Regions from separate parts of the Blastococcus montanus genome, predicted to be linked through region 1. Evidence: predicted binding sites of a transcription regulator. Region 1 holds the regulator's gene; each other region holds the start of a gene.
What was found. Region 1 encodes LexA, which represses DNA repair genes until DNA is damaged. Its sites were predicted from a motif close to TCGAACANNTGTTCGA; they were not measured.

Region 1 (4,193 bases):
CACGGTGCCGTTGCTGCGGCCCTCCCTGCTGGCCGCGGGCATGCTCAACTTCGTCCTGCTCTTCCGGGAGCTGGAGATGTCGGTGTTCCTCTACACCGGCGCGAATCCCACGGTGGCCACGGTGCTCTACAACCTGGCCAGTGAGTCGCTCTACCAGCGCGTGGGTGCGCTCTCCGTGGTGATCCTGCTGATCAACATCGTGGTGACCGTGATCGCGATGCGACTGCTCGACCGCAAGCCCGGCACGTCCACCCGGCGGTCCCGCCGGTCCCCGTCCGTCGCACTCAACACCCCACCGGAGGAAGCAGCATGACAGTGACCACGACCGATGTCGGCACCGGCGTCCACCTTCGCTACGAGACCCCGCACATCGCTGTCCTCACCCTGGACAGCCCCCCGTCCAACACCTTCAGCTGGGAGAGCCGGCGGTCCTTCATGAAGGCGCTGGACATCCTGGACGCCGACGAGCAGGTCCGTTGCCTGGTGATCACCGGAGAAGGCCGGGCCTTCACCGCCGGTGCGCACCTGGGCGAGGACCAGTCCATGAGCGACGAGCAACTCAGCGACTACCTGGCCGAGTTCAGCCGGGTCCTCAATGGGGTGCAGAACTTCCGAGCCCCGGTGATCGCGGCCATCAACGGGGCCACGATCGGCGGTGGGCTGGAGTTCTCGCTCTGCTGCGACATCCGGATCGCGTCCACCGAGGCCTTCTTCGTCGCGGCGGGCGTGAACGTCGGCCTCATCGTCAGCTTCTGGCGCCTGCCCCGTGTGATCGGACTCGGCCCGGCAAAGGAGATCCTGCTGACCGGGGCCCGCTACTCCGCCCAGCAGGCGCTCAACTGGGGCCTGGTGACGGAGGTCCACGAGCCGGGCGACCTCATGACCGCCGCGCTGGCGAAAGCGCAGCGGATCGCCACCCGTGCGCCGCTGTCGGTGGAGGCCACGAAGGAAGCGGTCACCGGAGCGTTCGAGATGGACTTCACCCAGGGACAGGCGCTCCAGACCAAGCGGTTCCTGGAGATGTTCCGGACCGAGGACCACCAGGAGGCGTTGCAGGCCTTCTTCGAGAAGCGCGACGGCGACTACCAGCGACGCTGAGGGGGCGCCGGCTGAGCCGTCCGCTTCACCGCCCACGTCGGGGCCCGGCCACCGGAGGCCGGGCCCCGACGTGGGTTCCGTGTCAGACCCGGCGCAGGACCGAGACCACGCGGCCGAGGATCGTCGCCTCGTCACCGGGGATCGGCTCGTAGGCCGGGTTGTGCGGGAGCAGCCACACGTGGCCGTCACGGCGCTTGTAGGTCTTCACCGTGGCCTCGCCGTCGATCATCGCGGCCACGATCTCGCCGTTCTCGGCGGTCGGCTGCTGCCGCACGACGACCCAGTCGCCGTCGCAGATGGCCGCCTCCACCATCGAGTCACCGGCGACCTTCAGCATGAACACGGTGCCCTCGCCGACCAGCTCGCGGGGGAGCGGGAAGACGTCCTCGACCGCCTGCTCGGCCAGCACCGGGCCACCCGCGGCGATGCGACCGACCAGCGGGACGTAGGCCGGGGCGGCGGCCCGCTCGCCCTCGCTGACCATCGGAGGCTCGGCGACGGCCGAGGCGGTGCGGCCGGCATCGCCCGGCAGGCGCACGTCGAGAGCGCGCGGCCGGTTCGGATCCCGCCGCAGCCAGCCCTTCTTCTGCAGCACCGACAGCTGGTGGGCGACCGACGAGGCCGAGGAGAGGCCGACCGCCTCGCCGATCTCCCGGACCGAAGGTGGGTAGCCGCGGCGCTCGATCGAGTCGCGGATGACCTCCAGGACGCGCCGCTGACGCTGGGTCAGGCCGTCACCGTCCGCGCTCCGGTCGGGAAAGGTCCGGACAGTCGCCGAGGCCTCGGCCCCGTCCTGGGTGCCGCCGCGCGCCCGCCGGCCGCCGGACGTCCCGCTCGACTCCGTCACGTCTCCTCCTCGCCGGCTGCTCGCGCAGCCGTTCCGACCTCGTCCTCGACGTCGACCGTAGCGCCGATCCCCGCCCAGTTCAAACAGGTGTTCGAAGCCATGTCGTGTCGCCCCCCATCTGTCGGTGGCATCGGGTAGACATCGGACAGGCGTTCGAATCGAACACACGTTCGGGTGGGCGGGCGCCGGCCAGGTGAGAGGCGGAAGTGCGATGACGGGCAGTGCGGTGCGGTCGGTGGGCGGAGTGTCCGAGGGGCGGGTTGCGGTCGAGGCGCCACCGGCGCGTCACCTCCGGGTGCTGCCACCCGTGCCGGAGGCGTACGCCGTGGCGCCCGGGCGGCGGGCCCCCGTCCGGGATGGTGCCGCCGCCCCGGCCGTCGCGCCGAGAGGCCCGAGCCGCCACGATGGCCGGCCGGGCATCGCGCCGCCGCCGCTCCGGCTGACCGCGCGGGGTCGCCGGCTGGTCGTGGTCCTGGCCGTCGCGCTCGTGGTGGGGCTGGTCGCGCTCGGCGAGGCGGTCATGGGCGGCGGAGGGGACGGGCTCGAGCTGATGGGCACGGCCAGCGTGGTCGTCGAGTCCGGTGACACGCTGTGGTCCATCGCCGGAGGTGTGGCGGGCGACCGTGACGTCCGTGAGGTCGTGGACGAGATCCAGACGCTGAACGGTCTGCGCAGCGCGGACCTCGTGCCCGGTCAGGTGCTGGCACTGCCCTGAGGCGTCCAGCGCGGCGGTCGGGCGGCGGCTCGCCACGGCACGAGGTTCACAAGGGCCGGCCGGCGACTTCGTCAACCCTCCGTGTGGGCACGTTCACGGTGCGTGCTCGGCGGCCGCATACGGTCGTGCGGTGTCGAGCGTCATGGACAACCGCGCCGCGGTCTTCACCAGTCGGCCCCAGGCCGTGGAGGTCTTCCAGGCCGGTACCTGGTGGGCCGGCGAGCTGCTGGGGTGGCGGCACGACGGCGCCGGGGCCTGCCAGATGTGGGTGCGGGTCGTCGTGGGCGGTGTCGAGGAGGCGGCGTGGACCGACCTGACGACCCTCCGGCTGCCCGAGCCGCAGTCCCCGGCGCCGGCGGCCACCCGGTCGGCGCGGCGGCGCGTGACCCAGGAGATGGCGGCGGCGCAGGCGGTGTCCGCGCTCCGGGCCGGCGAGGTCGTGGTCGGCGCCGAGACGACGACGGGCTCTTCGATGATCCGCGACCACGGCGGGTCGTCCGCTCGCACCCGCTCCGGCGGGCGCCGGAGAGCGCCGGAGGATGTCGACGTGCAGGCCGCGTCCGCGGCTTCGGTCCCCGTCCCGGCGCCGGGGCGGCACCGCGCGCCCGTGGTGGACGCCGGGCGGCACCGGGCGGCGGACACGGGGATGCTGCCCGCTGTCGTCGACGCGGCTCCCGGGGCGATGCCCGATCAGGTCTCCGGGTCCCCGCAGACGGTGGCGTGCTCCGTTCCCGCTGCGCGGCGGGCGCCGGCGGACGAGGTGTCGTCGGACGTTCGCCGGTGGGCACCCCCGGCCGGCCTGGACGCCCACCTGCTCACCCGGCCGATGCGGCTCGGCGACCGCATCCCGCACTCCCGCCGGCCCCGGCTGGACGGCTCCCTGCGCGGCGTCTGACCGTCGCGTCGCCCCCTCGGCCGCCGGACGCGCCAGGTGCCCGGCGGCGTCGGCGTCCGTCGCCGCCCGCCGGATCCGCGGGTCCGGCGGACGGGCGGGTGCGCGCGCATCGGCGCGTCCCGCGGCGTGTCGTGTGACTGGTGGGGGCCGCTGTTCCGCGTGCGCACGGCAGTGTCGGGGCGGAACACGCCGAGGAAACGATCACTTGCACATCTTGTGGAGCCCGGCCTAGGGTTCCCCTACATCTAGTAGTTACAGAGTTGTAAGCCCGTCCACAGGCCGATCCTCAGGTTCTCCCCGTGGCATCCACCGGATGTCCCCAGGGAGGTCCACAGGTGGCCGGCGGACGACGCCCGGACGCGGTCCGATCGGGAGGGAGGTGAACCACCGTGCGCTGCCCGTTCTGCCACAACCCCGACAGCCGGGTCATCGACTCCCGCGAGGCCGATGAGGGCGCCACCACCCGGCGTCGTCGTTCCTGCCCGACGTGCGGGCGGCGGTTCACCACCGTCGAGGAGGCCGTGCTCGCCGTCGTCAAGAGGAACGGCGTCAGCGAGCCGTTCAACCGCAGCAAGGTGGTCGCCGGTGTCCGGCGGGCCTGCCAGGGTCGGCCGGTCGACGAGGACCAGCTCAAGCTG
Region 2 (4,193 bases), 1.4 Mb from region 1:
GTGTTCCTCCTGATATCTGCGCATTTCACCGCTACACCAGGAATTCCAGTCTCCCCTGCAACACTCAAGTCCGCCCGTATCGACTGCAGGCCCGAGGTTGAGCCTCGGGATTTCACAGCCGACGCGACGAACCGCCTACGAGCTCTTTACGCCCAATAATTCCGGACAACGCTTGCACCCTACGTATTACCGCGGCTGCTGGCACGTAGTTGGCCGGTGCTTCTTCTGCAGGTACCGTCACTCTCGCTTCGTCCCTGCTGAAAGAGGTTTACAACCCGAAGGCCGTCATCCCCCACGCGGCGTCGCTGCGTCAGGCTTTCGCCCATTGCGCAATATTCCCCACTGCTGCCTCCCGTAGGAGTCTGGGCCGTGTCTCAGTCCCAGTGTGGCCGGTCACCCTCTCAGGCCGGCTACCCGTCGTCGCCTTGGTAGGCCACTACCCCACCAACAAGCTGATAGGCCGCGGGCCCATCCCTGGCCGATAAATCTTTCCACCACCAGACCATGCGGTCAGCGGTCACATCCGGTATTAGCCCCAATTTCTTGGAGTTATCCCAGAGCCAGGGGCAGGTTGCCCACGTGTTACTCACCCGTTCGCCACTGATCCCCCCGCAAGCGAGGTTCACCGTTCGACTTGCATGTGTTAAGCACGCCGCCAGCGTTCGTCCTGAGCCAGGATCAAACTCTCCGTAGATGATTTGATCACAGCTGAGAACCGCGAGCTGACACTCGCGATATCAATCAACCAAAGGAATCCCTGCCACAACCACAAGAGCCATGGCACGGGGTATTACTTGGCACTGACTTTCGGCACGCTGTTGAGTTCTCAAGGAGCGGACGCGCAGGAAACCCAGCCAATTCCTTGGCCTTCGTTCGAGGCGGTTTCTCCAATGTACACCGAGCTCCGCAGCGGCTGAACCTCGGGGGTTCCTCCGGCGGTTTCCCGGGCCTCGCGGCCCGGTCCGTTCTCGCTCGGTGCAGGAGGAACCATACACGTCCTCCAGGGGGTCGTGCAGGGGGGGCCGGGCGCCCCTCCGCCCCGCCGGCGCACGCCGGTGACGTGGCGGCGTCCCCCGGTCGGACCGGGGTTCAGGCCACTCCCCGTGGCCGGAACTGGACGCTCACCCGTGGCCCGACCGGCTTCGTCGTCTTCGGGATGCAGTGCTCCCACGTGCGCTGGCAGGAACCGCCCATCACCACCAGGTCCCCGTGGCCCAGGGGGAAGCGCAGGGACTCGCCCCCGCCCACGGGGCGGAGCAGCAGTGGGCGCGGCGAGCCGAACGACACGATGGCGACCATCGTGTCGGCGGAGCGCCCGCGGCCGATCCGGTCCCCGTGCCAGGCGACGCTGTCCCGGCCGTCGCGGTACAGGCACATGCCGGCGGAGACGAACGGCTCGCCCAGTTCCGGCCCGTAGTGGCGGTTCAGCTGCGCCCGCGCGTCCGTCAGCAGCGGATGGGGCAGCTCCTCGCGGGCCGAGTACCAGCGCAGCAACCGCGGGACGGCGACCTCGCGCTCGTACATCTGCCGGCGGTCCTCCCGCCAGCCGATGTCGCCGAGCAGGACCTCGAGCACCTCGTCGGAGCCGGAGACCCAGCCCGGCAGGTGGTCGACCCACGCGCCGGCGCCCAGGACATGGCGGGTCAGGCCGTCCAGAGGCTCCAGCGTCGCCTCGTCGGCGAGGTCCCACATCGAGGGCTGGTGCGCCAGCGTCATGCCGGCACGCTACCCCGTGGTTTCGCACATGTGTGCGAAAAGCTGTGGACAGCCCCCGGGCGGAGGGAGCGGTGCCGCCCCGCCGCACACCGCGCGCGGGCGAGGGTCGGGAGGACTGAGCTGCCCGTCAGGCGCTGAGGGCCAGGGCGAAGGGGAGCACGGCGGATGCGCCGGCCCGGCGCAGCTCCCGTCCGGCCACGGTCATGGTCCAGCGGGAGTCGGCCAGGTCGTCGACCAGCAGCACCGGTCCCGACACCGAGGCCAGCCGCTCGCGGAGCTCCGGACCCACGACGACCCGGTCCCACACGGCGGCGAGCCGGAAGGCGCTGTTGCCGCCGGGCTGGCCGGTCGGCCCGCCGTGGGCGAGCGAGAGCTCCCCCAGGTAGGGCAACCGGCCCATGCGGGCCAGCCCCTGCGCCACCCCGGCCACGAGCTGGGGGCGTCGACGCGACGGCACCGCCACCACGGCGGCCGGCCGCTCCTTCCAGTCCCAGGCGGCCAGGACCCGGCCGCACGCGCGGAGCAGCTCGTCGTCCGGCGGGACGTCGGAGACCGAGCGGCGCACCGGGACGTCGAACGCCGCGTCCGGGTCCTCCTCCAGGCTCGGCGCCTCCAGGTCGAGCTGCACCACGCCGCCGACGCCGTCGTCACCGAGCAGGGCCCGGAGCCGCTGGCCCCACCCGAGGTCGGTGAGCCGGGCGACGGCGCGGCCGGTCTCCAGCTGCTCCGACGACGGGATCTTGCCCTTGACGTCGACGCCGAGGCGGTCGGCGCCGGTGGGCCACATGGCACGCGGCGCCAGCTCCACGCCGGGCCGGTCGAGAGCCGCCGAGGCCGCCTCCGCCGCGGCCTCCGGGACGTCGGTGGCGTACCAGGGACCGGTGCAGACGTCGCAGCGGCCGCACGGGGCGGCGGTGGGGTCGTCGAGGGCCGACTGGAGGAACGCCATGCGGCACTCGGCCTCGTCCACCGGCTTGGCGTAGGAGAGCATCGACCGCTGCTCGGCCTCCCGGGTGCGGGCGACGCGGGCGTAGCGGTCGGCGTCGTAGACCCAGGGCCGGCCGGTCGAGCGCCAGCCGCCCTGCACCCGCTCCACCGCGCCGTCGACGGCGAGGACCTTGAGCAGGAGCTCGAGCCGGGACCGCCGCACGTCGGCCACGGTCTCCAGCCGGGCCACCGACCAGGCCTTGCCGTCGGCCATCGCCGTCAGCACCGCGGCGGCGTGGTCCTCCCGCGGCATGGACGACGTGGCGAACCACTGCCAGATCGCGATGTCCTCGGGCCCGGGCAGGAGGAGGACGTCGGCGTGCTCGACGGCACGCCCCGCACGGCCCACCTGCTGGTAGTAGCTGACCGGCGAGGAGGGCGCCCCGAGGTGGACGACGAAGCCCAGGTCCGGCTTGTCGAAGCCCATGCCCAGCGCCGAGGTGGCGACCAGGGCCTTCACCCGGTTCTGCCGGAGCGCCTCCTCGGCGTCCTTGCGGTCGTCGTCGTCGAGCCGGCCGGTGTAGGCCCGAACCTCGTGGCCCGCGTCGCGGAGCAGGTTGGCCGTCTCCTCGGCCGCGGCCACGGTCAGGGTGTAGACGATGCCGCTGCCCGGGAGGTCGGTCAGGTGCGAGGCCAGCCAGGCCAGCCGCGCGCGGTCGGTGGGCAGCCGCAGCACCCCGAGCCGCAGCGAGTCGCGGGACAGCGGCCCCCGCACCGTGGTGACCTCCACGCCGCCGGCGCCCAGCTGCTCGGCGACGTCGGCCACCACCCGCTCGTTCGCCGTCGCCGTCGTCGCCAGCACCGGGGTGCCGGCCGGCAGCGTGCCCAGCAGGTCGCGGATGCGGCGGTAGTCGGGCCGGAAGTCGTGGCCCCAGTCGGAGACGCAGTGCGCCTCGTCGACGACGACCAGCCCGCAGCGGGCGACGAGGCCGGGCAGCTGCTCCTCGCGGAACCGCGGGTTGGTGAGCCGCTCCGGGGAGACGAGGAGGACGTCGACGTCGTCGGCGGCCAGGCGGGCGGCGATGTCGTCCCACTCGGTCATGTTGGCGCTGGAGATCTCCACCGCCCGGATGCCGGCGCGGGCGGCGGCGGCGACCTGGTCGCGCATCAGGGCCAGCAGCGGGCTCACCAGCAGCGTGGGGCCGGCGCCCCGGCGGCGGAGCAGCGCAGTGGAGACGAAGTAGACGGCCGACTTGCCCCACCCGGTGCGCTGGACGACCAGCGCGCGCTGGGAACGCTCGACCAGCGCGGCGACGGCGGCGTCCTGACCTTCGCGGAAGACCGCGTCGGGCCGGCCGGTGAGCTCCCGCAGGATCTCCAGGGCCTCGTCGGCGATCGAGGACGGCGGTGCGGCGGTGCTCATGACGACGACAGTAGGCATGCAGAGGGACGGAACGGGTGCCCGCGCGGGACCTGGGGACGACGGTGGAGAATCCACAGGCGATGGCACACCAGGGGCAGCGACCGCCGGACAACCACGTGCACACGCA
Region 3 (4,193 bases), 720 kb from region 1:
CCGCACCTGCCGCAGGGCGCACCCACCTCGCCCGCGCTGGCCAACCTGGTCTGCTACCGACTGGACCGCCGGCTGGCTGCGCTCGCCGCGTCGTTCGACGCCACCTACACCCGCTACGTGGACGACCTGACCTTCAGCGGCGGCAGCCGGGTGGGCCGCGGCCGGCTCGCCGAGCTGGTGGGCGACATCGCGCGTGAGGAGGGCTTCCGGGTGAACACCGCCAAGACCCGCACGATCAGCGCGGCCCGGCGGCAGGACGTGCTCGGCGTCGTGGTCAACGACCATCCGGCGCTGCCCCGCCGCGACCGCGACGCGCTGCGCGCGCTGCTGCACAACTGCGCCACCCGGGGGTGGACCACCCAGCTCCGCGGACGCGACCCCGCCGGCTTCCGCGACCACGTGCTGGGCCGGGTGGCCTGGGCCGCATCGGTCGATCCGGCGTTCGGCGCCCGGCTGCACGCGATGGCCGACCGCATCGACTGGAGCATCGACGGGAGCTGAGCCCCGACGGCCCGCGGTAGGGACACCGGCCGGGGACGTAGCCTCGCGGGCGCCATGACCGCTATTCCCCGAGCCCGCGCCGACGCCTGCCCCGGTGCGCTGCAGACCCACGCCGCAGCCGACGGTGCCCTGGCCCGGGTGCGGGTGCCCGGCGGCGCGCTCACGGTGGCCCAGCTCCGGGTCCTCGCCGCCGCCGCCCGGGAGCTCGGGGACGGGGCGCTGGAGCTGACCAGCCGCGGCAACGTCCAGCTGCGCGGGCTCCGGCCGGGCGCGGAGCCGGAGCTGGGCGACCGGCTGGCGGCGGCCGGGCTGCTGCCGAGCGCCACCCACGAGACCGCGCGCAACGTGCTGGCCAGCGTGCTCAGCGGCCGGGCCGGCGGACTGCTGGACGTGCGCCCCTGGGTGCCGGCCTTCGACGCCGCCCTGTGCGCCGATCCCGCCCTGGCCGAGCTGCCCGGCCGCTTCCTGGCCGCGTTCGACGACGGCCGTGGCGACGTCGCGGGGCAGGCGCCGGACGTCGGGCTGCTGGCCCTCGACGCTGGCACGGTGGCGCTGCTGCTGGCCGGGGCCGACACCGGCCTGCGCGCCGCCCCGGGGGACGCCGTCGCGCTGGCGCTGGCCGCCACGCGCGCCTTCGTGAGCGAGCGCGCGGCCCAGGGCGGCACCGCCTGGCGGGTGGCCGAGCTGACCGAGGGCCCGGCCCGCATCGCGGCCGCCCTGGACGCCCCGACCGGACCGCTCGTCGACGTCCCGGCTCCCCCGCGCACCGGGCCGGCCGGTGCGGTGCGGCAGGACGACGGGCGGACGGCGGTGGTCGCCGTCGTGCCGCTCGGCCGGCTGACGGCGGAGCAGGCGGGGCTGCTGGCGGACACGGCCCCGGCCGGGCTGCAGCTGACCCCGTGGCGCAGCGTCGTCGTCCCCGACCTCCCGGACGCCTCGGCCGCCGACGTGCTCGCGGCGGCCGGGCTGGTGCTCGACGCCGGCAGCCCGTGGCTGCAGGTGACGGCCTGCGCGGGGCGGCCCGGCTGCGCGAAGTCGCTCGCCGACGTGCGCACCGACGCGGCCTCGGCCGTCGCGGCCGGCACGCTGCCCGCCGGCGGCGCTCGGCAGCACTGGGCCGGGTGCGAGCGCCGCTGCGGCCGCCCGTCCGGCGAGGTGGTCGACGTCGTCGCCACCGGCGCCGGCTACCGGGTCGGCGGCACCGGTCGCGGCTGATCCGCGGAGGAGCGCACGCCGCTGCCAGGCCCGCACGACGCCGAGCCGTTCGTGATCGGTCCCTGCGGCCGCGCTGTCAAGACTACCGGGGTCAGCCTGCATCGACAACCCGAAAGCGCAGGTCAGACGCCTGTCCACAGATCTGCGGGAAATCTTCGTACATGTGTTCGACAGCTGCGGGTGATGCGCTGGACCGGTTGACGGCCGCGCTGGACGACCTCGCGGCCGAGGACCTGTCCGGCCGGTTCGGCCCGCAGCTGCTCGACCGGCTGCGGCCGCTGCTGGTGGCGAGCAACCGGCTGGCCGCGGAGGTCATCCGCACCGTGCGGGAGTGCGAGGTCACCTCCGCCGCCGAGCACGACGGGCAGAAGGCGATGGCGTCCTGGCTGCGCGGGCACGCCCGGCTCTCCCCGGCGGCGGCGTCGCGGATGGTGCGCTCCGGGCGGGCGCTGGCGCAGCTGCCGGCGGTGGCCGAGGCCGCCACCGCGGGTGCGATCACCGCCGAAGCGGTCGCGGTGATCGCCCCGGTAGCCGCGCCGGGGAACGTGGCCGCCGCCGAGGCCCAGCAGGTCGACCTCGCCGGGGTGGACACCACGCTGGCCGAGGTCGCCGCGAGCCGCCCGCACGCCGAACTGCGCCAGGTCGTGGACCACTACCTGGCCCGGCTCGACCCCGACGGGCCCGAACCCGACCCGACCGAGGGCCGGTCACTGGTGTTCGTCACCCACGCAGATGGCAGCGTCGGATTCCGCGGCGAGCTCGACGCCGTCGGCGGGGAGAAGTTCCAGGCCGCGGTCGAATCCATCGTCCAGGCATCCCGCCCGGCCGGGGACATGCGCACCCGCGCCCAGCAGTCCGCCGACGCCCTGGTCCAGCTGGCCGACAACCAGCTCGCCTCCGGGCAGCTGCCGGTCCTGCGCACCGTGAAGCCGCACGTCATCGTCCGGATCGACCTCACCGACCTGGTCGACCCCGCCACCGGACCCGGCGCGGCCACCACCGGGCTCGGCGCGACCATCTCCGCCGCCCGCGCCCGCTGGCTGGCCTGCGACGGCAACGTGAGCCGGATCGTCATCGGCCCCGACGGCGAGCTCCTGGACCTGGGCCGCCGGCACCGGGTGGTCCCGCCGCCGCTGCGCCGGGCGGTGGAGTACCGCGACCGGGGATGCGTGTTCGCCGGCTGCGACGCCCCGGCCTCCTGGTGCGACGTCCACCACCTCGTGCACTGGGCCGACGGCGGAGAAACCTCGCTGGAGAACTCCGCGCTGCTGTGCGAACGCCACCACACCAAGGTCCACCACGGCTTCCGCGTCGAACGAGATACCAGCGGCCGATGGCACACCTACCGGCCCGACGGAACCGAGATCCTCATCCTCCCCCGCAGCACCGCAGAACCCGAACGCTCACGCACGGGCTGACCACGTCAGACCCGGTCGGCCGCCACGTGAACTGGAGCAGTCGTCCGTACGCGCCTGTTCGCGAGGCACTGACACGCCGGTCCGACGTCCTAGAGCCGCATCCCAGGCGGGCTCGACCTCTCCGACGTCGATGACGAAGAGTGGGTACTCGCTGACCCACGTGCCGAGACCACCCAGCAACGACAAGAGCCCCCACCGTCCAGATGACGGTGGGGCTCTCTGCACGGCGCGTAGCCGGGGCTCACTGCCGTGGGATACGGCAGCGTCAGTCAGTCGGTGTCACGGCGTGCCTCGTTCACCCTGATGCCGGGACGACGCCTCCAATCTTGAGGTACAGCGGGTAGTTGCTGTCGATGCCGTGCGCCTTGAGGGCCGCCTCGGCGCTGCCCACGGCGTCCACGGCGTCGGTCGACACCAGCACGTCCACACCGTCCCCGGAGGGCCTCGCGCCCGCGGCCTGCACGATCGGAGCGTGGTCACGGACCAGTCGCTGAGCCTCGGCTCGGAGCTCGCCGGTCGGGTACTCGGTCGGCTGTAGGACGACGTCGAAGGGTGCGTCGGCGTACTCGTCGAGCAGCTCCTGCAGGGCCGCGGGGGGCCGTCCGTGCCAGCGAACCACCACGTGGGTGCGGTCCAGGCTGATCTCCGGGAATCCGAAGTCCGGCGAACCGTCGAACTGTCTGCTCAGCCGCTCCAGCAGCTCGTGCATCTGCGCGGGCACGGGAGGATAGGACAGATACTCACCGAGTCCCAGCCCGTCGGCACGGGGCGGCACCTTCTCGGGGACAGCCTGCAGCGGCTCGAGTTCGAATCCGGGCGGGAACGTGTGGAGTGCCATCGGCGGCACGACATCGGGCGTCGGGTCCCCGGCCTGCGGGGACGCGGCGCAGGCGACGAGAGCCCCGGTGAGCAGGCCGACGCAGCCGGCGAGCAGCCACGGGCGGGCGCTCGCCCACCGGCCGCCAGTCGATGCCTGGCGGAACTGCCTCGCTCGATGGGTCTGGTGGGCAGCCACGGGTCGGACCTAGTTGATGATCCGGTCCTCGTCGGCGGGGACGC
Region 4 (4,193 bases), 1.2 Mb from region 1:
GCGGTCGACGCCGGTGCGCCACCGGCCGCGCTCCTGGCGCACGGTGATCCGCTCGGCGACCACGGCCGGGTCGACGGGGGCGTCGAAGCGCACGGCGATGCGCGGATCGAGGTCGAAGCCGTCCAGCTGGTTGAGCCGCTCGACGAGCCCGCAGGTGATGACGTTGCCGCAGTTCTCCGTCGGCAGGGCGACCCGCAGGCCGGTGAGCTGCTGCCGGTCGGGGACGGTCAGGTCGTTCGTGGGGAACACCGAGAGGGGGTCGGCCGTGCCCTGGTCGGCGAGGGCCGGTGCGGCGGTCGCCGTGACGGTCAGGGCCATGGCCAGGGCACCGACGGCGGACGCCGTCGTCCGACGCCAGGGATGTGAGGACAAGGGTTCTCCAATGCCTGAGGGGCCCTCTTCCTAGCCCACCGGTGACAGGCGCCACAATGGTTGGCGCCTGCATCGCTGCAGGCCGTGGCGCAACGCTGCACGGCGCGCCCCGCAGACAGTGCGCACAGCCCAACCCGGCGGCCGAGCAGCCAGGCCACCGAACTGTTTCCCGTGGAACAGCGCGGCCGCGAGCACCCTGGCTCGCACCCGTCGACATGACTGCCGGCCCCGGGCGCCGACCGGTGCCGGGCGCAGCCTCGCCCGCAGACGACGCAGGGGCCCTGGACCTGTCCGGTCCTGGGCCCCTGCGTCGTGCGTTGCCCGGAGGGCTAGTTGGCCATGTCCACGAAGCGGCTGTAGTGGCCCTGGAAGGCGACGGTGACGTTCGCGGTGGGGCCGTTGCGGTGCTTGACCAGCATGATGTCGGCCTCGCCGGCCCGCGGAGACTCCTTCTCGTACATGTCCTCGCGGTGGATCATCATGACCATGTCGGCGTCCTGCTCGATGGAGCCGGACTCACGGAGGTCGGAGAGCATCGGCTTCTTGTCCTGCCGCTGCTCCGAGCCACGGTTGAGCTGCGACATCGCGATGACCGGGACCTCGAGCTCCTTGGCCAGCAGCTTGAGCGCACGGGAGAACTCCGAGACCTCCTGCTGGCGGCTCTCGACCTTCTTGCCCGAGGTCATGAGCTGGAGGTAGTCGATGACGATGAGCTTGAGGTCGTTGCGCTGCTTGAGCCGCCGCGCCTTGGCGCGGATCTCCATCATCGTCATGTTGGGCGAGTCGTCGATGTAGAGCGGCGCGTCGGCCACCTCGCCCATCCGGCGGGCCAGCTTCGCCCAGTCCTCGTCGGACAGCGTGCCGGCGCGCATGTGGTGCAGCGGCACCTTCGCCTCGGCCGACAGCAGACGCATCGTGATCTCGTGCTTGCTCATCTCCAGCGAGAAGATGCAGGCCGGCATGCCGTGCTTCACCGTCGCCGACCGCGCGATGTCCAGGCCCAGGGTCGACTTCCCGACACCGGGCCGGGCCGCGATGACGACCATCTGGCCGGCCTGCAGGCCGTTGGTGAGCTCGTCGAGATCGCGGATCCCGGTGGGCACGCCGCGGGCGGTGCCGCCGCGGGAGGCGATGGCGTCCAGCTCGTCCATGGTCGGCTGCAGGACGTCCTCGAGGCGCGAGTAGTCCTCGCTCATGCGCTTCTCGGTGACGTCGTAGATCTCCTGCTGGGCGCGGTCGACGATGTCGTCGACGTCGCCCTTGCCACCGGCCGCGCCGTAGCCCAGCTGCACCACGCGGGTACCGGCCTCGACCAGCCGGCGCAGCACCGCCTGCTCGGCGACGATCGCCGCGTAGTACCCGGCGTTGGCCGCCGTCGGCGTGGACTGGATGAGCGTGTGCAGGTAGACCGCGCCGCCCATCTTCGACAGCTGGTCGGTGCGGTTGAGCTCGGCGGCGACGGTGATGGCGTCGGCCGGCTCACCCCGCCCGTAGAGGTCGAGGATGCAGTCGAAGATCACCTGGTGCGCCGGCCGGTAGAAGTCGTTGCCGTGCAGGACCTCCACCACGTCGGCGACCGCGTCCTTGCTCAGCAGCATGCCGCCGAGCACCGACTGCTCCGCCGCGACGTCCTGCGGGGGCTGCCGGTCGTACTCCGGCGCCGCTGCGGACGGTCGGCTGAACTCGTCGGCCACCGCCACGGGGGTACCTCCATCTCCTTGCGGGCGCGCTCGCATGACCACTGCGCGCAGGGGAAGTACGCGAGCTCGGCGAGCGACACCGGACCGAACGCCTGTTCGGCTCCTGCCTACCGGAGGGGACTGACAGTCGGAGTCCCGTCGGCGGCCAGGGAGGACGTTAGGAAGCCGGGGGAGCGGAGTCCACCACCGCTGTGCACGTCGATCTGCACAACTTGTGGACAAGTCGGTGGACGGAGGCGTGTCGACATGTGGAGGAATCGGGGGACGCCGCCGGCAAGCCGCCCCCGGCACCCGGGCTGACCTGCACGGACGCCGCACGGGGCATGTGGACGGAAGAAAGTCCGGAAGAATTTTCCTGGCGTCGCACCACGTGTCACAGCGGTGTTCCCGCGCGCCCCGGCCGGTCGCCTGCCGCCACCAGTGGTGCCCGCGCACGGCGCTGAGCGGCCCCTCGGGGTCCCGGAGGTGGCCGGGCCCGAGGACAACGAGGGGCCGGCGCCCCGGGCGCCCCCGAGGCCGGCTCAGCGGCCCGGCGGGCGTCACGTGCCCCGGGGCCCCGGCACCGGCTCGGCTACCCGGCCGGCGTCGGGGGGTGCCGGTTCCCGGAGATGCCACGAGGGGCGCCGGACCGTGGTCCGACGCCCCTCGTGGGCCGTGCTGGTTGCTCCTAGCCGGCGACGACCTCGATGGCCAGCTGCGTCGAGACCTCGGGGTGCACCCGCACGGTGACGGTGTGCTCTCCCGTGGTCTTGATGCTGCTGGGCAGCTCGATCCGGCGGCGGTCGAGCTCCGGGCCACCGGCGGCGGTCACCGCGGCGGCGACGTCGGCGGTCGTGACCCGGCCGAACAGCCGGCCGCCGTCACCGGCGCGGGCCGGCACACGGACGGTCAGGCCCGACAGACGACCGGCCACGGCCTGCGCCTCCTCGAGGGAGCGCACGTCGCGGGTGGCACGCGCCCGCCGCAGGGACTCGACCTGCTTCTCGGCACCGCGGGTGGCCACGATGGCCAGCCCGCGGGGCAGGAGGTAGTTGCGGCCGTAGCCGCCCTTGACCTCGACGGTGTCGCCGGAGGACCCGAGACCGGTGACCTCCTGCGTGAGGATCAGCTTCATGGTGCTCATGATCAGCGCGCCGTGGAGGTGTAGGGCAGCAGCGCCATCTCACGGCTGTTCTTGACCGCCGTGGCGACGTCACGCTGGTGCTGGCTGCAGTTGCCGCTCACGCGGCGGGCACGGATCTTGCCGCGGTCGGAGATGAACTTCCGCAGCAGGGTCGTGTCCTTGTAGTCGACGTAGGTCGCCTTGTCCTTGCAGAACTGGCAGACCTTCTTCTTGGGCTTCCGAACAGGGGGCTTGGGCACCTGGTTCTCCAGAGAGATTCAGTCAGAGAGGAAGAGGATCAGAACGGCGGTTCGTCCGACGGTCCGGCGGGCGTCGACCACGGGTCGCTCGCCCCGCCGCCACCGCCACCACCGAAGCCGCCACCGCCACCGCCACCGCCGCCACCGAAGCCGCCGCCGCCGTCACCGCGGGAGGCCTTGGTGACCTTCGCGGTGGCGTAGCGCAGGGACGGGCCGATCTCGTCGACCTCGAGCTCGATGACGGTGCGCTTCTCGCCTTCCTTCGTGTCGAAGGAACGCTGCTTGAGACGGCCGCTGACGATGACCCGCGACCCGCGGGTGAGCGACTCGGCGACGTTCTCCGCGGCCTGCCGCCAGACGTTGCAGCGGAGGAACAGCGCTTCGCCGTCCTTCCACTCCTGGGACTGGCGGTCGAAGGTGCGCGGCGTCGACGCGACGGTGAAGTTCGCGACGGCGGCGCCCGACGGCGTGAAGCGCAGCTCCGGATCGGCGGTCAGGTTGCCGACGACGGTGATGACGGTTTCGCCGGCCATGGTCAGTGGACCTCGGGGCGCATCAGCTTCGTGCGCAGGACCGACTCGTTCAGGTTCAGCTGGCGGTCCAGCTCGGCGACCGCAGCCGGCTCGGCCTGGATGTCGATGACCGCGTAGATGCCTTCGACCTGCTTCTTGATCTCGTAGGCCATGCGGCGACGGCCCCAGATCTCGGTCTTGACGGTGCCACCGGAGTTGGTGACGACGGTCAGGAACCGGTCGAGCG

Region 2: the regulator LexA is predicted to act here: its motif matches at 1,739-1,754, upstream of ABDB74_RS00770 (alpha-ketoglutarate-dependent dioxygenase AlkB).
Region 3: the regulator LexA is predicted to act here: its motif matches at 1,872-1,887, upstream of ABDB74_RS11345 (DUF222 domain-containing protein).
Region 4: the regulator LexA is predicted to act here: its motif matches at 2,157-2,172, upstream of dnaB (replicative DNA helicase).

The regions. Positions count from the first base shown of each region.
Region 1 is NZ_CP155551.1:3,073,403-3,077,595, reverse strand. It holds gene ABDB74_RS14670 (iron ABC transporter permease) at 1-313, shown strand, start outside; gene ABDB74_RS14665 (enoyl-CoA hydratase/isomerase family protein) at 310-1,098, shown strand; gene lexA (transcriptional repressor LexA) at 1,181-1,945, opposite strand; gene ABDB74_RS14655 (LysM peptidoglycan-binding domain-containing protein) at 2,412-2,660, shown strand; gene ABDB74_RS14650 (hypothetical protein) at 2,791-3,555, shown strand; gene nrdR (transcriptional regulator NrdR) at 3,945-4,193, shown strand, end outside.
Region 2 is NZ_CP155551.1:158,685-162,877, reverse strand. It holds rRNA gene ABDB74_RS00775 (16S ribosomal RNA) at 1-694, opposite strand, end outside; gene ABDB74_RS00770 (alpha-ketoglutarate-dependent dioxygenase AlkB) at 1,090-1,716, opposite strand; gene ABDB74_RS00765 (DEAD/DEAH box helicase) at 1,844-4,066, opposite strand; gene ABDB74_RS00760 (PHP domain-containing protein) at 4,129-4,193, shown strand, end outside.
Region 3 is NZ_CP155551.1:2,354,983-2,359,175, forward strand. It holds gene ABDB74_RS11335 (reverse transcriptase family protein) at 1-501, shown strand, start outside; gene cobG (precorrin-3B synthase) at 556-1,716, shown strand; gene ABDB74_RS11345 (DUF222 domain-containing protein) at 1,905-3,134, shown strand; gene ABDB74_RS11350 (hypothetical protein) at 3,430-3,972, opposite strand; gene ABDB74_RS11355 (hypothetical protein) at 4,159-4,193, opposite strand, start outside.
Region 4 is NZ_CP155551.1:4,261,045-4,265,237, forward strand. It holds gene ABDB74_RS20470 (Ig-like domain-containing protein) at 1-318, opposite strand, end outside; gene dnaB (replicative DNA helicase) at 702-2,072, opposite strand; gene rplI (50S ribosomal protein L9) at 2,740-3,186, opposite strand; gene rpsR (30S ribosomal protein S18) at 3,198-3,434, opposite strand; gene ABDB74_RS20490 (single-stranded DNA-binding protein) at 3,473-3,967, opposite strand; gene rpsF (30S ribosomal protein S6) at 3,970-4,193, opposite strand, start outside.